Stappia indica: one gene and its partner. The protein of the gene in region 1 interacts with the protein of each later gene in a pairwise test. Links are inferred from orthologs where the notes say so. Each region holds a gene or a part of one and is shown in the gene's direction. Other genes may lie near its edges. The genes, in order: nuoG and GH266_RS09165.

The links.
Region 2: the proteins of nuoG (region 1) and GH266_RS09165 interact in binary tests that used the Escherichia coli proteins (3 or more experiments, as listed by UniProt). The link is inferred for Stappia indica from one-to-one orthologs.

What each region holds. Positions count from the first base shown.
Region 1 is NZ_CP046908.1:419,818-431,172, reverse strand. Bases 8,174-11,121 are described here. They hold nuoG (NADH-quinone oxidoreductase subunit NuoG), read left to right. Parts: upstream 8,174-8,571; coding sequence 8,572-10,671; downstream 10,672-11,121. Other genes in these bases: nuoH (NADH-quinone oxidoreductase subunit NuoH), read left to right, coding at 10,684-11,121; nuoF (NADH-quinone oxidoreductase subunit NuoF), read left to right, coding at 8,174-8,484. Outside these bases: GH266_RS01990 (M23 family metallopeptidase), read left to right, coding at 34-1,365; GH266_RS01975 (penicillin-binding transpeptidase domain-containing protein), read left to right, coding at 2,023-2,883; GH266_RS01970 (NADH-quinone oxidoreductase subunit A), read left to right, coding at 3,119-3,484; GH266_RS01965 (NuoB/complex I 20 kDa subunit family protein), read left to right, coding at 3,475-4,053; GH266_RS01960 (NADH-quinone oxidoreductase subunit C), read left to right, coding at 4,119-4,724; GH266_RS01955 (NADH-quinone oxidoreductase subunit D), read left to right, coding at 4,733-5,917; GH266_RS01950 (NADH-quinone oxidoreductase subunit E), read left to right, coding at 5,917-7,164; more of nuoF, read left to right, coding at 7,180-8,173; more of nuoH, read left to right, coding at 11,122-11,355. UniProt on the Escherichia coli protein: NDH-1 shuttles electrons from NADH, via FMN and iron-sulfur (Fe-S) centers, to quinones in the respiratory chain. The immediate electron acceptor for the enzyme in this species is believed to be ubiquinone.
Region 2 is NZ_CP046908.1:1,929,076-1,940,459, reverse strand. What follows is about bases 2,062-5,038. They hold GH266_RS09165 (formate dehydrogenase subunit gamma), read left to right. Parts: upstream 2,062-3,298; coding sequence 3,299-3,778; downstream 3,779-5,038. Other genes in these bases: GH266_RS09160 (formate dehydrogenase beta subunit), read left to right, coding at 3,775-5,038; GH266_RS23475 (OFA family MFS transporter), read left to right, coding at 2,062-3,022. Also shown: GH266_RS09175 (sensor histidine kinase), read left to right, coding at 1-932; more of GH266_RS23475, read left to right, coding at 1,277-2,061; more of GH266_RS09160, read left to right, coding at 5,039-5,346; fdhF (formate dehydrogenase subunit alpha), read left to right, coding at 5,351-8,221; formate dehydrogenase accessory sulfurtransferase FdhD, read left to right, coding at 8,226-9,041; GH266_RS09145 (formate dehydrogenase subunit delta), read left to right, coding at 9,031-9,255; GH266_RS09140 (YaiI/YqxD family protein), read left to right, coding at 9,390-9,845; GH266_RS09135 (LysR family transcriptional regulator), read right to left, coding at 9,854-10,786; GH266_RS09130 (cupin domain-containing protein), read left to right, coding at 10,952-11,384. UniProt on the Escherichia coli protein: NDH-1 shuttles electrons from NADH, via FMN and iron-sulfur (Fe-S) centers, to quinones in the respiratory chain. The immediate electron acceptor for the enzyme in this species is believed to be ubiquinone.

The sequences.
Region 1 (11,355 bases):
ATGATTTCAGGTGTCTTCAGTCCGAGTAGCGCCATGACAATGCAGGTTCTTCGCCCTTCCTCCCGACTGCTTACGCAGACCGCCATCGTGATCGTGCTCGCCGCGCTCGCGGGAGCCTGCAGCGGCGGCGTCGAGCGGTTCGAGGATCCGATCTTCACCGGCAATACCGACAATCAGCGCGCGATGCTGGGCAGCAAGTCGCAGCCGAGCTTCGACAGTGTCGCGGCCGGGCCGCGCCAGTCCACCGGCGCCTCCACCGGCGCCGTCCAGCGCTCGACGCTGCCGCCGCCGACGGCTGCAAACCGGCAGGTCTCGACCGGCTCCATCGGCTCGGCGCGGACCAGCACGCCGACGACCTCCGGCACCTATGCCGGCGTGCCGGCAGCCACGAGTGCGCCGCGAGCGGTTCCCGCCCCGGCGGCCCCGTCCGGCGAGGTGCGCACGGTGCGCGGCTGGACGACGGCCGGCGCCACCCAGATCACCGCACGCCAGGGCGATACGGTCGCCAGCCTGTCGCGGCGCTACGGCATTCCCCAGCACGTGCTGGGCGAGATCAACGGCACCGACGCCAACGGCAGCTTCGCCGCCGGCCAGCGCGTGACCATCCCGACCTATTCGCACGGGGCGCCGAACATCGCCTCCGCGGTGCCCTCGCAGCCGACGACGCGCCTGCCGGCGGCCGGCGGCTCGCCGACCGTCACCGGATCGATCCCGGCCGGGGCCGGCCTTGCCGGCGCGCCGCGTCCGCAGGCCAAGCCCGGCGCGCAGGTTCGCGTCGCCTCCCTGACCACGCCGCAGCCGGGCAATGCCGGCCTTGCCGCGCAGCCCAAGCGCAAGCCGGCGGCACTGTCCAGCCGGCCGAGCCAGCCGGCAGCATCCACCCCGAAGACGCCGGCGCGCCCCGCCGTGGCGCGCGACGAGCCGGCGCCGACCGCGCCGATCGCCGTGTCCCGCGAGACCTCGCCGGAGCCGGCGGCAACCGGCGAGCGGCGCTTCCGCTGGCCGGCGCGCGGGCGGATCATCTCCGAGTTCGGCCCCAAGCCGGGCGGCGCGCATAACGATGGAATCAACCTGGCCCTGCCGGAAGGCACCGAGATCAAGGCGGTCGAGGACGGCACGGTGATCTACTCGGGCAACGAGCTGAAGGGCTTCGGCAACCTGGTGCTGGTGCGCCACGACGACGGCTGGGTCTCCGCCTATGCCCATAACAGCTCGCTGCTGGTCAAGCGCGGCGACGGCGTGCAGCGCGGCCAGACCATCGCCAAGGCCGGCTCCAGCGGCTCGGTGAGCCAGCCGCAGCTCCATTTCGAGCTGCGCCGGGGCAACAAGCCGGTCGACCCGATGAAGTATCTCGCGAGCCTGTAAGGGATTTCGCCTTTGCCGCGCCATTGCGGCGGGCAGAAACGTTGCAGCGGACGCGCCCACCCGGCGCGTCCGTTTTCGTTTTCCACAAGCGGGGAGGGCGGGAGGCAAAGGCTCTTTGCACAATCGTCACATGAGCGGCCGCTTGCGCTTGACTTGACGCGCGGCTCGCCGTACATCACCGCCACTCCCGGCGGCCAAGCGTCGCCATGAGGTGAGCGGGTGTAGCTCAGTTGGTTAGAGTGCCGGCCTGTCACGCCGGAGGTCGCGGGTTCGAGCCCCGTCACTCGCGCCACTCACCTTTTACGGGAGCCTTTCGCAGCAATGCGAAGCGGGCGAGCGGGTGTAGCTCAGTTGGTTAGAGTGCCGGCCTGTCACGCCGGAGGTCGCGGGTTCGAGCCCCGTCACTCGCGCCACTCGCCCCTTTCTTTCTCCTGACAGTCCAGACTTATCCAGACCGGACGCCAGGGCGACGGACAGGCCTTCGGGCCGCGTCTTCGCCTTGCGTAGCGCGGTTTCGTCTCTCCTGTGCACAAGCAAGCGGGCCGACACATTGTCGCACCATTTGCGTGGCGGGCTCGCCTTTCCAAGACTTCGGGCCAAGACTTCGGGCAAAGCTTTCGGGCCAAGCTTTCGGGAACGAACGGGGAGGGGGCATCGATGGCACGGATCACGGGCGCGGCATTTGCAGTTCTGGTTCCGGTCATGGGAGCGGCTGCTGCGCCGGCGCAGGCCGGGGTCCTGTGCACGATGGTGATCGAATCGCAGACCCGCTCCGTGTTGCTGGAGGAGGGCGACTGCGCCGCGCGCGTCACGCCGGCTTCCACCTTCAAGGTGCCGCTCGCGGCCATCGGCTACGAGGAAGGCGTCCTGGACGGCGCGCATTCCCCGGTCTGGACCTGGGCCAGGGGCGAAGTCGACTGGGGCGGCGATGCCTGGCGCGGCGACGTCGATCCTCTTCACTGGATGGAGCATTCCGTCGTCTGGTACTCGCAGCGCATGGCAAGGCAGCTCGGCCGTGCGGTGCTGGAGCAGCGCACAAGCGCGCTCGGCTTCGGCAATGCCGACTTCTCCGGCGATCCGGGTGAAGACAACGGGCTGGAGCGGGCTTGGATCGCCTCGTCGCTGACGGTGTCGGGGCGCGAACAGGCGCTGTTTCTCACCAAGCTCGTGAACCGCACGCTGCCGCTGTCGGAGCGCGCGCAGGCGCAGGCGGAGGCCCTGCTGCCGGCGCACGAGGCGGGGGCGGGCTGGACGCTGACGGGCAAGCCGGGCGGGGCCTATCCGCGGCGCGCGGACGGCAGTTTCGACCGCTCGCGCGGCTATGGCTGGTTCGTCGGCTGGGCCGAGGCGAAGGGCGCGGGCGAGGGGCGGCGGCTGGTCTTCGTGCGGCTGGTGCAGGACGAGACGCGCAAGCGCGGCTCGCCGGGCCGGCGCGCCCGCGCGGCCTTCCTGAAGGAATGGCCGGCCATTGCAAAGCGCCTGCCCGCGGGCGGCCCGCCGCTTTCGGGCGACAACTGACGCAGGGGTCCTTCGCGCCTGCAAAAAACCGCTTTCAATTACACCGTCGTCGGACTTGCGTTGCGTTTGTGCGTGGGCTAAGCGTGCCCCATGGGCACTGGCGGGAGCGTGCCTCCACGCGCATCCGCCGCAATCGCCGGGATAGAGGGACCGGCTGCGCGTCGCGCGGCCGGACACGTTGCATGGAACACAGGGTTCCGGCAGCGAAAATGGCCCGGCGGAAGGACATTAGGACATGGAAGAGCTCCTGAGAGATTACGTTCCGATCCTCGTCTTCATCGGGGTATCGCTCGTCATCGGCCTCGCGCTTTTGGTTTCGCCGTTCCTGCTCGCCTACAAGAATCCCGATTCGGAAAAGCTGTCGGCCTACGAGTGCGGCTTCAACGCCTTCGACGATGCGCGCATGAAGTTCGACATCCGCTTCTATCTGGTCGCGCTGCTGTTCATCATCTTCGATCTCGAAGTGGCATTCCTGTTCCCCTGGGCGATCGCGTTCGGTGACCTCGGCTGGTACGGATTCTGGTCGATGATGGCCTTCCTCGGCGTGCTGACCGTCGGCTTCATCTACGAATGGAAGAAGGGGGCCCTGGAATGGGACTGACGTCGCAGCAGCCGCTCATCGCCCAGGCTCCGAAGGGCATCCTGGATCCGGCCACCGGCAAGCCTGTCGGGGCCAACGATCCGTTCTTCATGGACATCAACGACGAACTGGCCGACAAGGGCTTCGTCGTCACCGCGACCGACAATCTGATCCAGTGGGCGCGCACCGGCTCGCTCATGTGGATGACCTTCGGCCTCGCCTGTTGCGCGGTCGAGATGATGCAGATGTCGATGCCGCGCTATGACGCCGAGCGCTTCGGCTTCGCGCCGCGCGCCTCACCGCGCCAGTCGGACGTGATGATCGTCGCCGGCACGCTGACCAACAAGATGGCTCCGGCCCTGCGCAAGGTCTACGACCAGATGCCGGAGCCGCGCTACGTCATCTCCATGGGCTCGTGTGCCAATGGCGGCGGCTACTACCACTACTCCTATTCGGTGGTGCGCGGCTGCGACCGGGTCGTCCCGGTCGATATTTACGTTCCCGGCTGTCCCCCGACGGCCGAGGCGCTGCTCTACGGCGTTCTTCTGCTTCAGAAGAAGATCCGCCGCACCGGAACGATCGAACGCTGAACGCCGCCCGCGGAGTGCCGGCCCGGCCGGCACGCCTCCCGCAAGCGACTAGACGGGTCAGGATCATGGACGAGACGCTCGCCGAGCTTGGCGAACACATTCAGGCGCATCTGGGCGATGCCCTCGACGGCTACAACGTCGCGTACGGGGAGCTGACGCTGCTGGTACGGTCTTCCGAGATCGTCCAGGTGGTGCGGTTCCTGCGCGACGACTCCAGCTGCCAGTTCGTCAACCTGACGGACCTGTGCGGCGTCGACTGGCCGCAGCGGGACAATCGCTTCGACGTGGTCTACCACTTCCTGTCGCCGAAGCAGAACCTGCGCATCCGCGTGAAGGTGGCGACCGACGAGGAGACGCCGGTTCCCTCCATCATCGACGTGTTCGCCGGTGCGGAGTGGTTCGAGCGCGAGACCTACGACATGTACGGCGTGCTGTTCTCCGGTCATCCGGACCTGCGCCGGATCCTGACCGACTACGGCTTCGACGGCTATCCGCTGCGCAAGGATTTCCCGCTGACGGGCTATGTCGAGGTTCGCTACGACGACGAGAAGAAGCGGGTGGTCTACGAGCCGGTCCGGCTCAACCAGGAATTCCGTGACTTCGACTTCATGTCGCCTTGGGAGGGTGCGGAATACATCCTGCCCGGCGACGAAAAAGCCAAGACCAATTGAGGCAGCCGATGGCAGAGGCTCAGGTCCGCAACTTCAACATCAATTTCGGCCCGCAGCATCCGGCGGCGCACGGCGTGCTGCGCCTGGTGCTGGAGCTGGACGGCGAGGTGGTGACGCGTGTCGATCCGCATATCGGCCTGCTGCATCGCGGCACCGAAAAGCTGATCGAGCACAAGACCTACCTGCAGGCGGTGCCCTATTTCGACCGGCTCGACTATGTCGCGCCGATGAACCAGGAGCATGCCTTCGCGCTGGCGGTCGAGAAGATGCTCGGCATCACCGTGCCCAAGCGCGGCCAGCTGATCCGCGTGCTCTACTCGGAGATCGGCCGGATCCTGTCGCACCTGCTGAACGTGACGACGCAGGCGATGGACGTCGGCGCGCTGACCCCGCCGCTGTGGGGCTTCGAGCCGCGCGAAGAGCTGATGGTCTTCTACGAGCGGGCCTGCGGCGCGCGCATGCATGCCGCCTATGTGCGGCCGGGCGGCGTGCACCAGGACCTGCCGAAGGAGCTGCTCGACGACATCTGGGACTTCTGCGATCCGTTCCTGCAGACGCTGGACGACATCGAGGGCCTGTTGACCGACAACCGCATCTTCAAGCAGCGCAACGTCGATATCGGCGTGGTGTCGCTGGAGGACGCATGGGCGCGGGGCTTTTCCGGCGTCATGGTGCGCGGTTCGGGCGCGGCCTGGGACCTGCGCAAGTCGCAGCCCTATGAGTGCTATGCCGAACTCGATTTCGACATCCCGATCGGCAAGAACGGCGACTGCTACGACCGCTATCTCATCCGCATGGAGGAGATGCGCCAGTCCGTGCGGCTGATGAAGCAGTGCCTGGAGAAGCTGACGGTGGAGAAGGGGCCGGTCTCGTCGCTGGACGGCAAGGTGGTTCCGCCGAAGCGCGGCGAGATGAAGCGCTCGATGGAAGCGCTCATCCACCACTTCAAGCTCTACACCGAAGGTTACCGCGTGCCGGAAGGCGAGGTCTATGCGGCCGTCGAGGCGCCGAAGGGCGAGTTCGGCGTCTATCTCGTCGCCGACGGCAGCAACAAGCCCTATCGCTGCAAGATCAAGGCCCCCGGCTTTGCCCACCTGCAGGCGATGGATTTCATGTGCCGTGGACATCAGCTGGCCGACGTGTCGGCGGTGCTCGGCTCCCTCGATATCGTGTTCGGAGAGGTGGACCGGTAATGGCCGTTCGTCGCCTTCACCCTGAGCAGCCCGAGAGCTTCGCCTTCACGGCGGCCAATCTGGAATGGGCCAGGAAAATCATCGCGCGCTATCCGGACGGCCGGCAGGCCTCCGCCGTGATCCCGCTGCTGTGGCGGGCGCAGGAACAGCACGAGGGCTGGCTGCCCGAGCCGGCGATCCGCTATGTCGCCGAAATGCTCGGCATGCCGGATATCCGCGTGCTCGAGGTCGCGACCTTCTACACCATGTTCCAGCTGGCCCCGGTCGGCAAGAAGGCGCATATCCAGGTCTGCGGCACCACGCCGTGCCAGCTGCGCGGCGCGGAAGATCTCGTCCGCGTCTGCAAGTCGAAGATCGCGGCCCATGCGCACGAGCTGTCGGCCGATGGCGACTTTTCTTGGGAAGAGGTCGAGTGCCTCGGCGCCTGCGTCAATGCGCCGATGGTGCAGATCTTCAAGGACACCTACGAGGATCTGACGCCGGAGAGCCTGGAAAAGCTCATCGACGACATTTCCGCCGGGCGCGAAGTGACGCCGGGCCCGCAGAACGGCCGTCGCTTCGGCGCTCCGGAAGGCGGTCCGACCACGCTGACCGGCCTGTCCGACAAGACCCGCGGCGGCGATCCGCTTCCGCATGTGGTCAAGGGCGCGGAAGTGGCCTCGCACGCTTTTGCCGGCGCCTCGATCAATGGCGGCGGCAACGACTATAACGGCATTCCGGGCGCCGCCGAGGCGACCGGCACGACCACGAAGGCACCGGCCCCGCGGGCCGGCAAGCCGGCGGATCTTGCCAAGGCCGAGGCGAAGCCCGAGACGAAGACGAAGGTTCCGGACGCTCCGGCGGCGAGCGATGCCGGCCCGAAGCCGTCGGAGGCCGGCAAGCCGGTCGCGGCGGTCAAGAGCCACGAGAGCCCGCAGACCAGCCTGGACCTGGCCGGCGGCGTTGCCGGCGAGACGGAGCCGGAGCTGCTGAAGGGCGCGCGCGGCGGCAAGGCCGACGACCTCAAGCGGATCAAGGGCGTCGGCCCGAAGATCGAGGGCATCCTCAACGAACTCGGCGTCTACCATTTCGACCAGATCGCCTCCTGGAACGAGGAGAACAAGGCCTGGGTCGACACACGGCTGAAGTTCAAGGGGCGTATCGATCGCGAAGACTGGATCGCGCAGGCCAAGGTGCTGGCGTCCGGTGGCGAAACCGATTTCTCCAGGCGCGTCGACGGTGGCGACGTGCCCACGAGCAAGTCCTAAGGGAAGGGGATCGCGATGCTGCAGGATCAGGACCGGATCTTCACCAATATCTACGGCCTGCACGACTGGGGCCTCGATGGCGCGCGCCAGCGCGGCCATTGGGACGGCACCAAGGGCCTGCTCGACAACGGCCGCGACTGGATCATCAACGAGATGAAGACGTCGGGCCTGCGCGGGCGCGGCGGTGCGGGCTTCCCGACCGGCCTCAAGTGGTCGTTCATGCCGAAGGAGTCGGACGGGCGTCCGGCCTATCTCGTCGTGAATGCGGACGAGTCCGAGCCGGGCACCTGCAAGGACCGCGAGATCCTGCGCCACGACCCGCACACGCTGGTCGAGGGCTGCCTGATCGCCGGTTACGCGATGGGTGCCATCGCCGCCTATATCTATGTGCGCGGCGAGTTCATCCGCGAGCGCGAGCGCCTGCAGGCGGCCATCGACCAGGCTTATGAGGCGGGTCTGATCGGCAAGAACAACAAGAACGGCTACGACTTCGACATCTATGTCCACCACGGCGCCGGCGCCTATATCTGCGGCGAGGAAACCGCGCTGCTGGAGAGCCTGGAAGGCAAGAAGGGCCAGCCGCGCCTGAAGCCGCCGTTCCCGGCCAATGTCGGCCTCTACGGGTGCCCGACGACGGTGAACAACGTGGAGTCCATCGCCGTTGCCCCGACCATCCTGCGCCGCGGCGCGGCGTGGTTCTCGGGTCTCGGCAAGCCGAACAACGCGGGCACCAAGCTGTTCTGCGTCTCCGGCCACGTGAACCGCCCCTGCACGGTCGAGGAGGAGATGGGCATTCCATTCCGCGAGCTGATCGACCGCCATTGCGGCGGCATCCGCGGCGGCTGGGACAACCTGCTCGCCGTGATCCCGGGCGGCTCCTCCGTGCCTTGCGTGACGGCGGAGAACATCATCGACTGTCCGATGGACTTCGACAGCCTGCGCGGGCACGGTTCGGGCCTCGGCACGGCAGCGGTGATCGTGATGGACCGCTCGACCGACATCATCAAGGCCATTGCCCGCCTGTCGTACTTCTACAAGCACGAGAGCTGCGGCCAGTGCACGCCGTGCCGCGAGGGCACGGGCTGGATGTGGCGCGTGATGGAGCGCATGGTGGCCGGCAATGCCGCACGGGAAGAGATCGACATGCTCTTCGACGTCACCAAGCAGGTGGAAGGCCACACGATCTGTGCCCTCGGCGATGCGGCCGCATGGCCGATCCAGGGCCTGATCCGCAACTTCCGGCCGGTGATCGAGGAACGCATCGACCAGTACGTGGCCAAGAGCCGCAAGCCGGCGCAGTCGCTGGCAGCGGCACAGTAAGGCGGCCGCAGAGATGGTCGCAGGAAACAGGACGACACGTTCGCGCGCGAAAAGGGCGCTGCGGGCAAGCCGCGAGGGCAGCAAGGCATGAACAAGACGATCTTTGTCGACGGCAAGGAGATCGAGGTTCCGCAGGACTACACGCTGCTGCAGGCTTGCGAGGCGGCGGGTGCCGAGGTGCCGCGCTTCTGTTTCCACGACCGGCTGTCGATCGCCGGCAACTGCCGCATGTGTCTGGTCGAGGTGAAGGGCGGACCGCCGAAGCCGGTCGCGTCCTGCGCCATGAACGTGCGCGACCTGCGCCCGGGCCCGAACGGCGAGGCGCCGGAGGTCTTCACCAAGACCCCGATGGTCAAGAAGGCCCGCGAGGGCGTGATGGAGTTCCTGCTGATCAACCATCCGCTCGACTGCCCGATCTGCGACCAGGGCGGCGAGTGCGACCTGCAGGACCAGGCCATGGCCTATGGCGTCGACGCGTCCCGCTATGCGGAGAACAAGCGCGCCGTCGAGGACAAGTATATCGGCCCGCTGGTGAAGACGATCATGACGCGCTGCATCCACTGCACGCGCTGCGTCCGCTTTACCACGGAAGTCTGCGGCGTCGCCGACCTCGGCCTGATCGGCCGCGGCGAGGATGCCGAGATCACCTCCTACCTGGAGAACGCGCTCTCCTCCGAGATGCAGGGCAACGTCGTCGACCTGTGCCCGGTCGGTGCGCTGACCCACAAGCCCTATGCCTTCCAGGCCCGTCCGTGGGAGCTGAAGAAGACCGAGACCGTCGACGTGATGGATGCGGTCGGCTCGGCGATCCGCGTCGACACCCGCGGCCGCGAGGTCATGCGCGTGCTGCCGCGTCTCAACGAGGCGGTCAACGAGGAGTGGATCTCCGACAAGACCCGCTACATCTGGGACGGCCTGAAGACCCAGCGCCTCGACCGCCCCTATGTGCGCGTCGACGGCAAGCTGCGCCCGGCCAGCTGGGGCGAGGCGTTCGCCGCCATCGCCTCCAAGGTGAAGGCGTCGAGCCCGGAGAAGCTGGCGGCCATTGCCGGCGATCTGGCGAGCGTCGAGGAGATGTTCGCGCTGAAGAGCCTGATGACGGCGCTCGGTTCGGCGAACATCGACTGCCGCCAGGACGGGGCAGCGCTGGACCCGGCGCTCGGCCGGTCCTCCTACCTGTTCAACGCGACCATCGAGGGGATCGAGAACGCGGATGCGGTGCTGATCATCGGCTCCAACCCGCGGCTCGAGGCACCGGTGCTGAATGCGCGCATCCGCAAGCGCATGCGCATGGGCCCGCTGCCCGTGGGCGTCATCGGCCAGCAGGCCGACCTGACCTATCCGGCGACGTATCTGGGCGCCGGCGCCGAGACGCTGGCCGATCTTGCGGCCGGCAAGCACGGCTTTGCCGATGTTCTCAAGAACGCCGAGCGTCCGCTGATCATCGTCGGCCAGGGCGCGCTGTCGCGCACTGACGGCGCGGCGGTCCTGTCGGCTGCGGCTGCGCTCGCCCGTTCGGTCGGTGCGGTCGGTGCCGACTGGAACGGCTTCTCGGTGCTGCACACCGCGGCCTCGCGCGTCGGCGGCCTCGACATCGGCTTCGTGCCGGGCGAGGGCGGCAAGGGCACGGCCGGGATCCAGCAGGCGGCAGGCGAGGGCGCGATGGATGTCGTGTTCCTGCTCGGCGCCGACGAGATGGACATGCACGCGTTCGGCTCGGCCTTCGTGGTCTATGTCGGCACCCATGGCGACCGCGGCGCGCACCGCGCCGACGTGATCCTGCCGGGTGCGGCCTATACCGAGAAGTCGGGCACCTGGGTCAACACCGAGGGCCGCGTGCAGCTCGGCGACCGTGCGGCCTTCCCTCCGGGCGAGGCCCGCGAGGACTGGGCGATCCTGCGGGCGCTGTCCGCGCAGCTGGGGGCGGCGCTGCCGTTCGATTCGCTGCAGGACCTGCGCAAGGCGCTCTATGCGGCGCATCCGCTGATGGCCGGCATCGACGCCATCGAGAACGACGGCGGCGCAGGCGCCGCGAAGGCGGCGGACCTCGGCGGCAAGATGGCCGGCGAGGCGTTCCAGCCGGCGATCACCGACTTCTACCTGACCAATCCGATCGCGCGGGCCTCCGCGACGATGGCCGAATGTTCGGCCCTCGCCAAGGCACGCGCGGCAGAGGCCGCGGAGTAAACGGGGGCAATGATGGCGGACTTCTGGGCGGATTACCTCTTCCCGCTGATCATCATGGTGGCACAGAGCGTGCTGCTGCTGGTCGCACTGCTGCTGATCGTGGCTTACATCCTGTACGCGGACCGCAAGGTCTGGGCGGCGGTGCAGATCCGTCGCGGCCCGAACGTCGTCGGGCCCTGGGGCCTGTTGCAGTCGTTTGCCGACCTTCTGAAATTCGTGCTGAAGGAGCCGGTGATCCCGGCCGGCGCCAACAAGGGCCTGTTCCTGCTGGCGCCGCTGGTCACCGTGACGCTGGCGCTGACCGCCTGGGCGGTGGTTCCGGTCGCCGATGGGTGGGTGATCGCCGACATCAATGTCGGCATCCTGTTCATCCTGGCGATCTCCTCGCTCGGCGTCTACGGCATCATCATCGGCGGTTGGGCCTCGAACTCGAAGTACCCGTTCCTGTCGGCGCTGCGCTCGGCGGCGCAGATGGTCTCCTACGAGGTGTCCATCGGCTTCGTCATCGTGACGGTGCTGCTGTGCGTCGGCTCGCTGAACCTGACGGACATTGTCCGGGCGCAGGAAACCGGCCTTGCCAGCGCGCTCGGGGTGCCGTGGCTGGCCTTCCTGAACTGGTACTGGCTGCCGCTGTTCCCGATGTTCGTGATCTTCTTCATCTCGGCGCTGGCGGAGACCAACCGT
Region 2 (11,384 bases), 1.5 Mb from region 1 along the record:
CGATCGCGCGGGTGGAGCATGGCGACCTCGGCGCACGCACCCGGCCCGGCAGCGGCAACGACGAGATCGCCCGGGTCGCGCAGCATCTCGATCACCTGCTCGATCTGGTGCAGGAGCGCGACCGGCAGCTGCGGTCCTGGAACGAGGAGTTGAATGCCCGGGTCGAGGAGCGCACGCGCGATCTGATGCTGGCCAACCGGCAGCTGGAGGAGACCACGAAGCAGCTGATCATGTCGGAAAAGCTCGCCGCCATCGGCGAGATCACGGCCGGCGTCGCGCATGAGATCAACAATCCCATCGCCGTCATCCAGGGCAATCTGGAGGTCTTGCGCATGTTGCTCGGCGAGCACGCGAAGGTCGCCGGGACGGAGATCCGGCTGATCGACGAGCAGGTCCACCGGATCAACCAGATCGTCATGAAGCTGCTGCAGTTCGCCAAGCCCGACGAATATGCCGGCTATGCCGACCGGCATGCGCCCGACGAGGTGATTTCCGACTGCCTGCCGCTGGTGCGCCATCTCCTGCGCCGCACCGAGATCGAGGTGGTGCGCGAGATGCGGGCGACCCGCGCCATCCTGATGAACCGGACCGAATTGCAGCAGGTGCTGATCAACCTGATCGTCAACGCCATCCATGCGATGCCGCTGGGCGGGCGGCTGTCTCTGGCCACCGCCGACACGCAGCGCGGCGACGTACCGGGCGTGACGGTCGAGGTCGCCGACACGGGCGTGGGCATGAGCGCGGAGGTGCTCTCCCGCGTCTTCGATCCGTTCTACACGACCAAGAGCCGGCAGGGGACGGGCCTCGGCCTGTCGATCACCCAGACGCTGGTCAGCCGCCAGGGCGGCGAGATCCGGGTGCGCAGCGCACCGGGCGCGGGCACCGTCTTCACCATCTGGCTGCCCGAGGAGCCGAGCGCCGGCGACGCCTGACGCTTCGGACAAAATGTCCAGTCCCCGGTGGCGGGACAGGCGGGCGGACCTGGACAAAATGTCCGCACTGCGCCGGCTATTTCTGTCAAGTTATTGAAAAATATCGATCATTCAAACTGGCGCCGAACTTGCATGGGGGAGTGTGCTGTCTGGACGCAGGCCGTCCGTGTGGGCCGGTCTGCCGCGGTGCTGCAGGGCGGGAGGCCTTGCAGGGCGCGGGGGAGCAGGCAGCAGGCATCCGGTCCCGGACAGGGGCCGGCCGGGGGCTGCCGACGATCCGGTCAACGGCGCGGCATGCGATCCGGAACTGCCTCGACAACCGTGCACGGGAGGAGAACAGGTGCATGTTTGACTGGCTGAAAAAGGAACACATCGTCGCAGAGGACGGCTTCAACCGCTGGAAGGTTCCGCCGGCGTCCATTGCCATCCACCTGTGTATCGGCTCCGTCTATGCATGGAGCATCTTCAATCCGCCGCTGATCAAGCAGTTCGGCGTCGTGGCCGCAGCGCCCGGCGACTGGAGCCTGTCGTCGGTCGTGTGGATCTTCTCCGTCGCCATCGTCTTTCTCGGCCTGTCGGCGGCCTTTGCGGGCAAGTGGCTGGAAGAGGTCGGCCCGCGCATGGTCGGCGTGGTGGCGGCGCTGTGTTGGGGCGGCGGCTTCCTGATCGGCGGCTTCGGCATCATGACGCACCAGCTGTGGCTGCTCTATCTGGGCTACGGCGTGCTCGGCGGCTGCGGCCTCGGCCTTGGCTATGTCTCGCCGGTGTCGACCCTCATCCGCTGGTTCCCGGACCGCCGCGGCATGGCGACGGGCATGGCGATCATGGGTTTCGGCGGCGGTGCGATGATCGCGACGCCGATCAAGGAGTGGTTGCTCGGCGTGTTCTACAAGGCGCCGGACTATCTCGGTCCGCTCGGTTCCATCGATCTCGTCACCGAGGGCGGTCGCCGGCTTGCCGAGGTCAACGGCCAGATGGTCGAGGTGGTGCTCGCCGGTGCCAAGCAGGTGGCGGCCGCACCCGTCGCCCTGCAGGAAGGCATCTATGTGGTGGGCACCGGCAACACGGGCGCTGCCGGCACCTTCTTCACATTGGGCATCGCCTATTTCGTCGTGATGATCATCGCGGCCTTCTCGTACCGCGTGCCGCGCGAGGGCTGGCGCCCGGCCGGCTGGACGCCGCCGACGGCGGATGCGGCCTCGCGTAAGATGATCACCCAGAACAACGTCCATATCGACCAGGCGCTGAAGACGCCGCAGTTCTACCTGTTGTGGATCGTGCTGTGCTTCAACGTGACCGCCGGCATCGGCGTGATCGGCGTCGCCAAGACGATGATGTCGGAGATCTTCGGCACCACCTTGCCGCTGATCGTGAACTCCGCCTTCGCGGCGACTTACGTGTTCATGATCTCGGTGTTCAACATGGTCGGCCGGTTCTTCTGGGCCTCCACGTCTGACTATATCGGGCGCAAGAACACCTATCACTGCTTCTTCGTGCTCGGCACCTTGCTGTACCTGTCGATCCCCTTCGCGGCGGCACAGGTGAGCGTCGATCCGGCGGTGACCTGGCTGGTGATGTTCTACGGCGCCACCATGATCATCTTCACGATGTATGGCGGCGGTTTCGCGACGATCCCGGCGTATCTCGCCGATATCTTCGGCACCAAGTATGTCGGCGGCATCCACGGACGCCTGCTGACCGCCTGGAGCACCGCCGGTGTCCTGGGGCCGCTCGCCATCACCGAGCTGCGCAACATGTCGCTCAACAGCGCCATCCGGGACCTTGCGTCCAAGGTGGACCCGCAGGCCTTCGTCCAGAAGTTCGGCGCGGGCGTCGAGCAGCTCGACCAGTTGGTGGCGGCGAAGACGGTGACGGTGGCCCAGCTGATGGAGATCGCGCCAGCCGGCACGGTCGATCCGACGCCGAGCCTCTACAACACCACCATGTATGCCATGGCGGCCCTGCTGGTGATCGCGCTGGTGGCCAATGCCCTGGTGCGGCCGGTCGATGCCAGGCATCACATGGAGAGTGCCGCGGGAGCAGGCGCGAAGGGTGCAAGCCCCGAGGGCGCGCAGCCGGCCAAGGCCTGAGGCGATCCCCCAGGGCCCGATCCCAGGCACAGACCCAGGCCCGGGACGCTTCGGCGTCCCGGGTTCCGACCCACCGTTTCCGTGGTCCGCCCCGCGCGCCGCTCATCCGGCGCGGCTGAGCCCTTGCGTCCCGACGCAGCCGGCCGAGGGGGGGCGTAAAGTGGAGTCGATTGCTCATCTATAGGGATGTGCAATCGCACAACGGAACAGTGATGTTGATGTTTCTCCGTGCATTTCGGACTTTCCGGAAAGCGGGCGAGGCGAGGGAGAAAACGCATGTCATTGCAATTGTCGTCACGACAGGTCGCGGAACGGACGCAGGCCGTCGTGGAGGACCTTGCGCAGCTCGAGGGGCCGCTGCTGCCGATCCTGCACGAGGTGCAGAAGGAGTTCGGCTGCGTGCCGGAAGAGGCGCTGCGCACCATCGCCGAGGCGCTCAATCTGAGCCGGGCCGAGGTCCACGGCGTCGCGAGCTTCTATCACGACTTCCGCAAGGAGCCGGCGGGCCGCCATGTGCTGAAGATCTGCCGGGCCGAGGCCTGCCAGTCGATGGGCGGCGATGCGCTCGCCGACGGGGTGCGCGCCGCGCTCGGCATCGACTGGCACGAGACGACGCCGGACGGGCGGGTCACGCTGGAGCCGGTCTACTGCCTCGGCCTGTGTTCCTGCGCCCCGGCGGCGATGCTCGACGGCGAGCTGCACGGACGGCTGGACGAGACCGCGATGAGCGAGCTGGTGAAGGAGACAGGCCGATGACCCCGGTGATCTTCGTTCCCAGGGACTCCGCGGCGCTTGCCGTCGGTGCCGACCGCGTTGCCAGGGCGATCGCGCGCGAACTCTCCGCCCGCGGCCTTGAGGCCAGGATCGTTCGCAACGGCTCGCGCGGCATGCACTGGCTGGAGCCGCTCGTCGAGGTGCGCACCGCCCATGGCCGGTTCGCCTATGGCCCGGTCGCGGAAAAGGACGTGCCCGGCCTGTTCGAGGCGGGGTTCCTGGACGCCGGTTTGGGGGATGGCGGCGCCCATCCGCTGTTCCACGGCGAGACGAAGGAAATCCCCTTCCTCAAGGGCCAGACCCGGCTGACCTTCGCCCGCGTTGGCGTCACCGACCCGCTCTCGCTTGAGGACTATCGCCACTACAAGGGCCTGCGCGGGCTGCAGAACGCGGTTGCCATGGAGCCGGCGGAGATCGTGGCTCAAGTGACCGAGAGCGGTTTGCGCGGCCGCGGCGGCGCCGGCTTTCCCACCGGCATCAAGTGGAACACGGTCCTCAGGGCAGAGGCCGACCGCAAGTATATCGTCTGCAACGCGGACGAGGGCGACAGCGGCACCTTCGCCGACCGGATGATCATGGAGGGCGACCCCTTCGTGCTCATCGAGGGCATGGCGATTGCCGGCATCGCGACCGGAGCGACCAAGGGCTACATCTACACCCGCTCCGAATATCCGCATGCCATCGCCATCATGAGCGAGGCGATCGAGATCGCCCGCCGGGAGGGCATTCTCGGCGCCTCGGTGCTGGGCTCGCGCCACGCCTTCGACATGGAGGTGCGCGTCGGCGCCGGCGCCTATGTCTGCGGCGAGGAGACCTCGCTGCTCAACAGTTTGGAGGGCAAGCGCGGGGTCGTGCGGGCCAAGCCGCCGCTGCCGGCGCTGCAGGGCCTGTTCGGCCGGCCGACGGTGGTCAACAACGTGCTCTCGCTGGCCTCCGTGCCGGTGATCATGGACCGGGGCGCCGCCTTCTACCGCGATTTCGGCGTCGGCCGCTCGCGTGGTACAATGCCGATCCAGCTTGCCGGCAACATCCGCCACGGCGGGCTCTACGAGACCGCCTTCGGCGTGACGCTCGGTATCCTGGTCAACGAGATCGGCGGCGGCACGGCGAACGGCCGTCCGGTGCGCGCGGTGCAGGTCGGCGGCCCGCTCGGGGCCTATTTCCCGCCCGCGCTGTTCGACACGCCGTTCGACTACGAGGCCTTCGCGGCACAGGACGGGTTGATCGGCCATGCCGGTGTCGTCGTTTTCGACGACACGGTCGACATGCTGAAGCAGGCGCGCTTCGCCATGGAGTTCTGCGCGATCGAGAGTTGCGGCAAGTGCACGCCCTGCCGGATCGGCGCCGTGCGCGGCGTCGAGACGTTGGACAAGATCGCCGGTGGCGAGCGCTCCGGCGAGCAGGTGGACCTGCTGAAGGACCTTTGCGACACGATGAAGGCCGGCTCGCTCTGCGCGCTCGGCGGCTTCACGCCCTATCCGGTCCTCAGCGCGCTCACCCATTTCCCTCAGGATTTCACCCCCCGGCCGATGGCCGAAGCGGCGGAGTAGACCGATGACCCTGATCAAGGAAACCGACTACGGCACACCGGCCTCGACGTCGGAAAAGACGGTCACGCTGACCATCGACGGCTTCGAGGTCACCGTGCCGGAAGGCACCTCCGTGATGCGGGCCTCGATGGAGACCGGCATCCAGATCCCCAAGCTCTGCGCCACCGACATGGTCGATGCCTTCGGCTCCTGCCGGCTCTGCCTGGTGGAGATCGAGGGGCGGCGCGGCACGCCGGCCTCGTGCACCACGCCGGTGGAACCGGGCATGGTGGTGCGCACCCAGACCGGCCGGCTGAAGCAGCTGCGCCGCGGGGTGATGGAGCTCTATATCTCCGACCATCCGCTCGACTGCCTGACCTGTGCGGCCAATGGCGACTGCGAGCTGCAGGACATGGCCGGCGTCGTCGGTCTGCGCGACGTGCGCTACGGCCATGAGGGCGACAACCACGTCAAGGCGCGCGATGGGCTGGGCGAGGTCAACGCCCGCTGGATGCCGAAGGACGAGACCAACCCGTATTTCACCTACGATCCGTCCAAGTGCATCGTCTGCTCGCGCTGCGTCAGGGCCTGCGAGGAAGTGCAGGGCACCTTCGCGCTGACCATCGAGGGACGCGGCTTCGACAGCCGCGTCTCGCCGGGCATGCACGAGGACTTCCTGTCCTCCGAATGCGTCTCGTGCGGTGCCTGCGTCCAGGCCTGCCCGACGGCGACCTTGCAGGAAAAGTCGGTGATCGAGATCGGCCAGCCGGAGCATTCGGTGGTCACGACCTGCGCCTATTGCGGCGTCGGCTGCTCGTTCAAGGCGGAGATGCGCGGCGACGAGCTGGTGCGCATGGTGCCCTACAAGGACGGCAAGGCGAACCGCGGCCACAGCTGCGTCAAGGGCCGCTTTGCCTATGGCTATGCCGCGCACAAGGACCGGATCCTGAGCCCCATGATCCGCGAGAAGATCACCGACCCCTGGCGGGAAGTCTCCTGGGAGGAGGCGCTGGGCTTCGCCGCGACGAAGCTGCGGGCCATCCAGTACGAGCTCGGCAAGGACGCCATCGGCGTCATCACCTCCTCGCGGTGCACCAACGAGGAAACCTATCTGGTGCAAAAGCTGACGCGCGCGGTCTTCGGCAACAACAACACCGACACCTGCGCCCGTGTCTGCCACTCGCCGACCGGCTACGGCCTCGGCCAGACCTTCGGCACCTCCGCCGGCACCCAGGACTTCGACAGCGTCCAGCATGCCGACGTGGTCGTGGTGATCGGCGCCAATCCGACCGACGGGCACCCCGTCTTCGCCTCGCGGCTGAAGAAGCGGCTGCGCCAAGGGGCGAAGCTGATCGTCGTCGACCCGCGCCGCATCGACCTGGTCAAGACGCCGCATGTACAGGCCTCGCATCACCTTGCGCTGCGTCCGGGCACGAACGTCGCCGTGGTGACGGCGATGGCTCATGTCATCGTCACCGAAGGGCTGTTCGACGAGACCTTCATCCGCGAGCGCTGCGACTGGGACGAGTTCCAGGACTATGTGGAGTTCGTCTCTGACCCGAAGCACAGCCCGGAAGCGGTCGAGACGCTGACCGGCGTCCCGGCGCAGGAGCTGCGCGAGGCGGCCCGGCTTTATGCTCGCGGCGGCAACGGCGCGATCTATTACGGCCTCGGCGTCACCGAGCACAGCCAGGGCTCGACCACCGTCATCGGCATCGCCAACCTTGCCATGCTCACCGGCAATATCGGTCGGCCGGGCGTCGGCGTAAACCCGCTGCGCGGCCAGAACAACGTGCAGGGCTCCTGCGACATGGGCTCGTTCCCGCACGAGCTGCCCGGCTACCGGCATGTCAACGGCCAGGAGGTGCGCGACATCTTCGAAAAGCTGTGGGGCGTCGAGATCTCCGACGAGCCGGGCCTGCGCATTCCCAACATGCTGGATGCGGCGGTCGACGGCACCTTCAAGGGGCTCTACTGCCAGGGCGAGGACATCCTGCAGTCGGATCCCGACACGCGCCATGTCTCGGCCGGCCTTGCGGCGATGGATTGCGTCATCGTCCACGACCTCTTCCTGAACGAGACCGCCAACTACGCCCATGTCTTCCTGCCGGGCTCGACCTTCCTGGAGAAGGACGGCACCTTCACCAACGCCGAGCGCCGGATCAACCGGGTCCGCAAGGTGATGGCACCGCGCAACGGCTATGCGGACTGGGAGGTGACCCAGATGCTGGCCAATGCGATGGGCGCCAACTGGTCCTACACCCACCCCTCGCAGATCATGGACGAGATCGCCGCGACGACGCCGAGCTTCGCCAATGTCTCCTACGAGATGCTGGAGAAGAAGGGCTCGGTGCAGTGGCCGTGCAACGACAAGACGCCGGACGGTTCGCCGATCATGCATGTCGACGGCTTCGTGCGGGGCAGGGGGCGGTTCATCCGCACCGACTACGTGGCAACGGACGAGAAGACCGGGCCGCGCTTCCCGCTCCTGCTCACCACCGGGCGCATCCTGTCGCAGTACAATGTCGGCGCGCAGACCCGGCGCACCGCCAATGTGGTCTGGCATGCGGAGGACGTGCTGGAGATCCATCCGCACGACGCGGAAACGCGCGGCGTCAAGGACGGCGACTGGGTGAAGCTCGCCAGCCGTTCCGGCGAGACGGCCTTGCGGGCGCAGATCACCGACCGCGTGTCGCCGGGCGTCGTCTACACCACCTTCCATCACCCGACGACGCAGGCCAACGTCATCACCACCGACTATTCCGACTGGGCGACCAACTGCCCGGAATACAAGGTGACGGCGGTGCAGGTGATGCCGTCCAACGGCCCGACCGACTGGCAGGAGAAATACGAGGAATTCTCGACCCTGTCGCGGCGGATCGAGGCTGCCGAGTAGCCGCATGGTCACCCATCGCCCCGCCTCCGGCACCGCCTATCGCAACGGCCGCTTCTCCGCCTCCACCAGGGAGCTTGCGGAGGAGGTGGCGGTGGCGATCAGCTACAACGGCACGTCCCATGCCGTGCTGATGGCAACACCGGCCGATCTGGAGGATCTCGCCTACGGCTTCTCGCTGACCGAGGGGCTCGTCGCCTCGGTGGCGGAGGTCGAGGAGGTCGCCGCGGTCGATTGCGGCCGCGGCCTCGACCTGCAGGTCAGCCTTGCCGGCGACGCCAGCGCGCGGCTCGGCGAGCGGCGCCGGTCGATGGCCGGGCCGGTCGGCTGCGGGCTGTGCGGCATCGAGAGCCTGGAGGCGGCGATGCGCGAGATCGCGCCCGTCGCCGCCGGGGTCCGGCTCGCGCCGGCCGAGGTGTCGCGGGCCGTCGCCGCGATGGCCAAGATGCAGGCGCTGAACCTGCGTACGCGTGCCGTCCACGCGGCCGGCTTCTACCAGAGCGAGCACGGGCTCGTTCTGGTGCGCGAGGATGTCGGCCGGCACAATGCGCTCGACAAGCTGATCGGCGCGGCGGCGCGGGCCGGGATCGACATGGCGACGGGGGCCATCGTCCTCACCAGCCGGCTGTCCATCGAACTGGTGCAGAAGACGGCGGTCGCCGGCTGCGGCATCCTCGTCGCGGTCTCCGCGCCCACCGCCCTTGCCGTCGACGAGGCCGAGGCCGCCGGCATCACCCTCGCGGCCGTCGCGCGCGGCGACGAATTCGAACTCTTCACGCATCCGCAAAGGATCATCGGGGGAAGCCTCAAAGATGTCGCCTGACAAACTGACTTACATGGCCAACCAGATCGCCGGCTTCTTCCGGACCCGCCCGCATGACGAGGCGGTGGCCGGGATCGCCGATCACATCAGCAAGTTCTGGGAGCCGCGCATGCGCAATCAGCTCTTCGCCATGCTGGCGGAGAACGGGTCCGGCTTTGATCCGCTGGTGGTCGAGGCAGCTCCCGCCATCCGCAAGCCGAAGCAGGCCGCCTGACCCTCCCGTGCCGATTTCCGGGCGATTTTCTCCGCCCGGATTTCGCTCCCTCGAAAGAGCCCCTATAAGGGCCGGCGTCGGCGCGGTTCGCAAAGCCGTGCCCGCCATGCGTGAGCGGTGAGGGGAGTAGAGGCGTGACCACGATCTATGTCGATGCCGATGCCTGTCCGGTGAAGGACGAGGTCGAGCGCGTGGCGAGCCGGCTCGATGTTCCGGTCGTGCTCGTGTGCAACGGCGGCCTGCGTCCGCCCTCCAACCGGCTGATATCCCTGAAGATCGTTGCGGAAGGCCCGGATGAGGCCGACAAGTGGATCGCCGAGCACTGCGGTCCGGGCGATGTGGTGGTCACCGCCGACCTGCCGCTTGCCGACCGCTGCGTGAAGGCGGGGGCGCATGTGCTGCAGCACGACGGCCAGATCCTCGATACGGCCAATATCGGCGGCCGGCTCGCAACCCGCGACCTGATGCAGGACATCCGTGCCGCCGATCCCTTCCACCAGGGTGGCGGGCGCGCCTTTTCCAGGTCCGACCGCTCCCGCTTCCTGCAATCGCTCGACCGGCTGGCACGGCGCGCGCTCAACGGCGCCTGACGGCCGCCTCAGTCGCCATCGGTCCCCGGCGATTGCTGCCGGCAGACTTGGATCACCTGATCGCGCAGCCAGACATGGGCCGGCGACAGGTGGGTGCTCTTGTGCCACATCATCTGGATGTCGAGCGGCGGCAGGTCCATCGGCGGCGAGAAGGTGACGAGGTCGAATTTCGCGGTGAACAGCCGGGCGAGCCGCTCGGGCATGGTCGCCACGAGGTCCGACCGCTCGAGCAGGAACGGCACGCCGACGAAGTCCGGCTTGGAGATCGCCACCCGGCGCACCAGGTTCAGCTTGGCTAGGGATTCGTCCAGCACCGCGCGGTACATGGTCGCCTCGGCCGGCTCGATGGCGACATGGTCGAGATTGCAGAAGCGGGCAAGCGTCAGCTCGCCGGAAATCGCCGGATTGCCGTGCCTGGCAAGGCACACCATCCTGTCGGAAAACATCCGGCGCGAGATCAGGTCGCCCGGCGCATCGGGAAAATACGACACCGTCAGGTCGACGCTGCCCTCGCCGAAGACGCGCGCGAGGCGGAACGGGTCCGGCCCGACGATGCGCAGCCGCACCTCCGGTGCGAGGTCCCTGAACCGCTGCTGCAGCGAGGGGATCAGGATCGCGTCGATATAGTCGGTCAGGATCAGCGTGAAGGTGCGGCGCGAGCGCAGCGGATCGAAGCCGCCGCTGTCGTCGACCAGACCTTCCATCTCGCGGATCAGGATCTGTACGCGCTCGTGCAGGCCGCGCGCCACATCGGTCAGGACATGCTTGTTGCCCTGGCGGATCAGCAGCGGATCGTCGAAGACCGCGCGCAGGCGCTTCAAGGTCATGCTCATCGCCGGCTGGCTCATGCCGAGCCGGTTCGCCGCCTGGCTGACATGCCGGTCGCGCAGCAAGGCATCGAGCGCCCGCAGGTCCTTCAGGCTGTAGTCGGGGCCAGCCATTTCATACTCTTCAGCTATTCGGAAATCGAATGAAGCATATCAAGGCCAGCCGATTGCTGCAAACGATCCCCTCGCGCCATTCTCCATCGTGATAGTTCTCCGTAGTTGCACGGAGGGCAAAACCGGCAGTGCCGGTCATCACGCAAACAGGCCAGGGAGGTCGTAATGGCTTTGAAGACGATCCGCGTCACCCGTGAAGAGATGCGCAAGCGCGTTGCCCTTTTCTCCGAACTCAAGGGGTTCGACGGCGGACTGCCGGACAGCGATCATCCGGAGTGCAAGCGCACGCTGTACAACGTCGTCGGCTTCCAGCCGCCGGAGGGGGCGGATGTCGCCACCACCTCGCCGGTCGGTGCCCAGGCCGCGGAAAACGCATCGATCAAGATCTCCGAGGGCTTCAATCTGGGCTATTGCCATGCCAAGCCCGGCAAGGGACCGATGATGCACAACCACGACACCAACGAGACCTTCATTCCGATGACCGGCCGCTGGCGCTGTTCGTGGGAAGTCGACGGCCAGGTCGAGGCGTTCGAGCTCGGCCCGCATGACGTTATCTCGTTCCCCCCGGGCGTGCAGCGCCGTTTCGAGAACATCACGT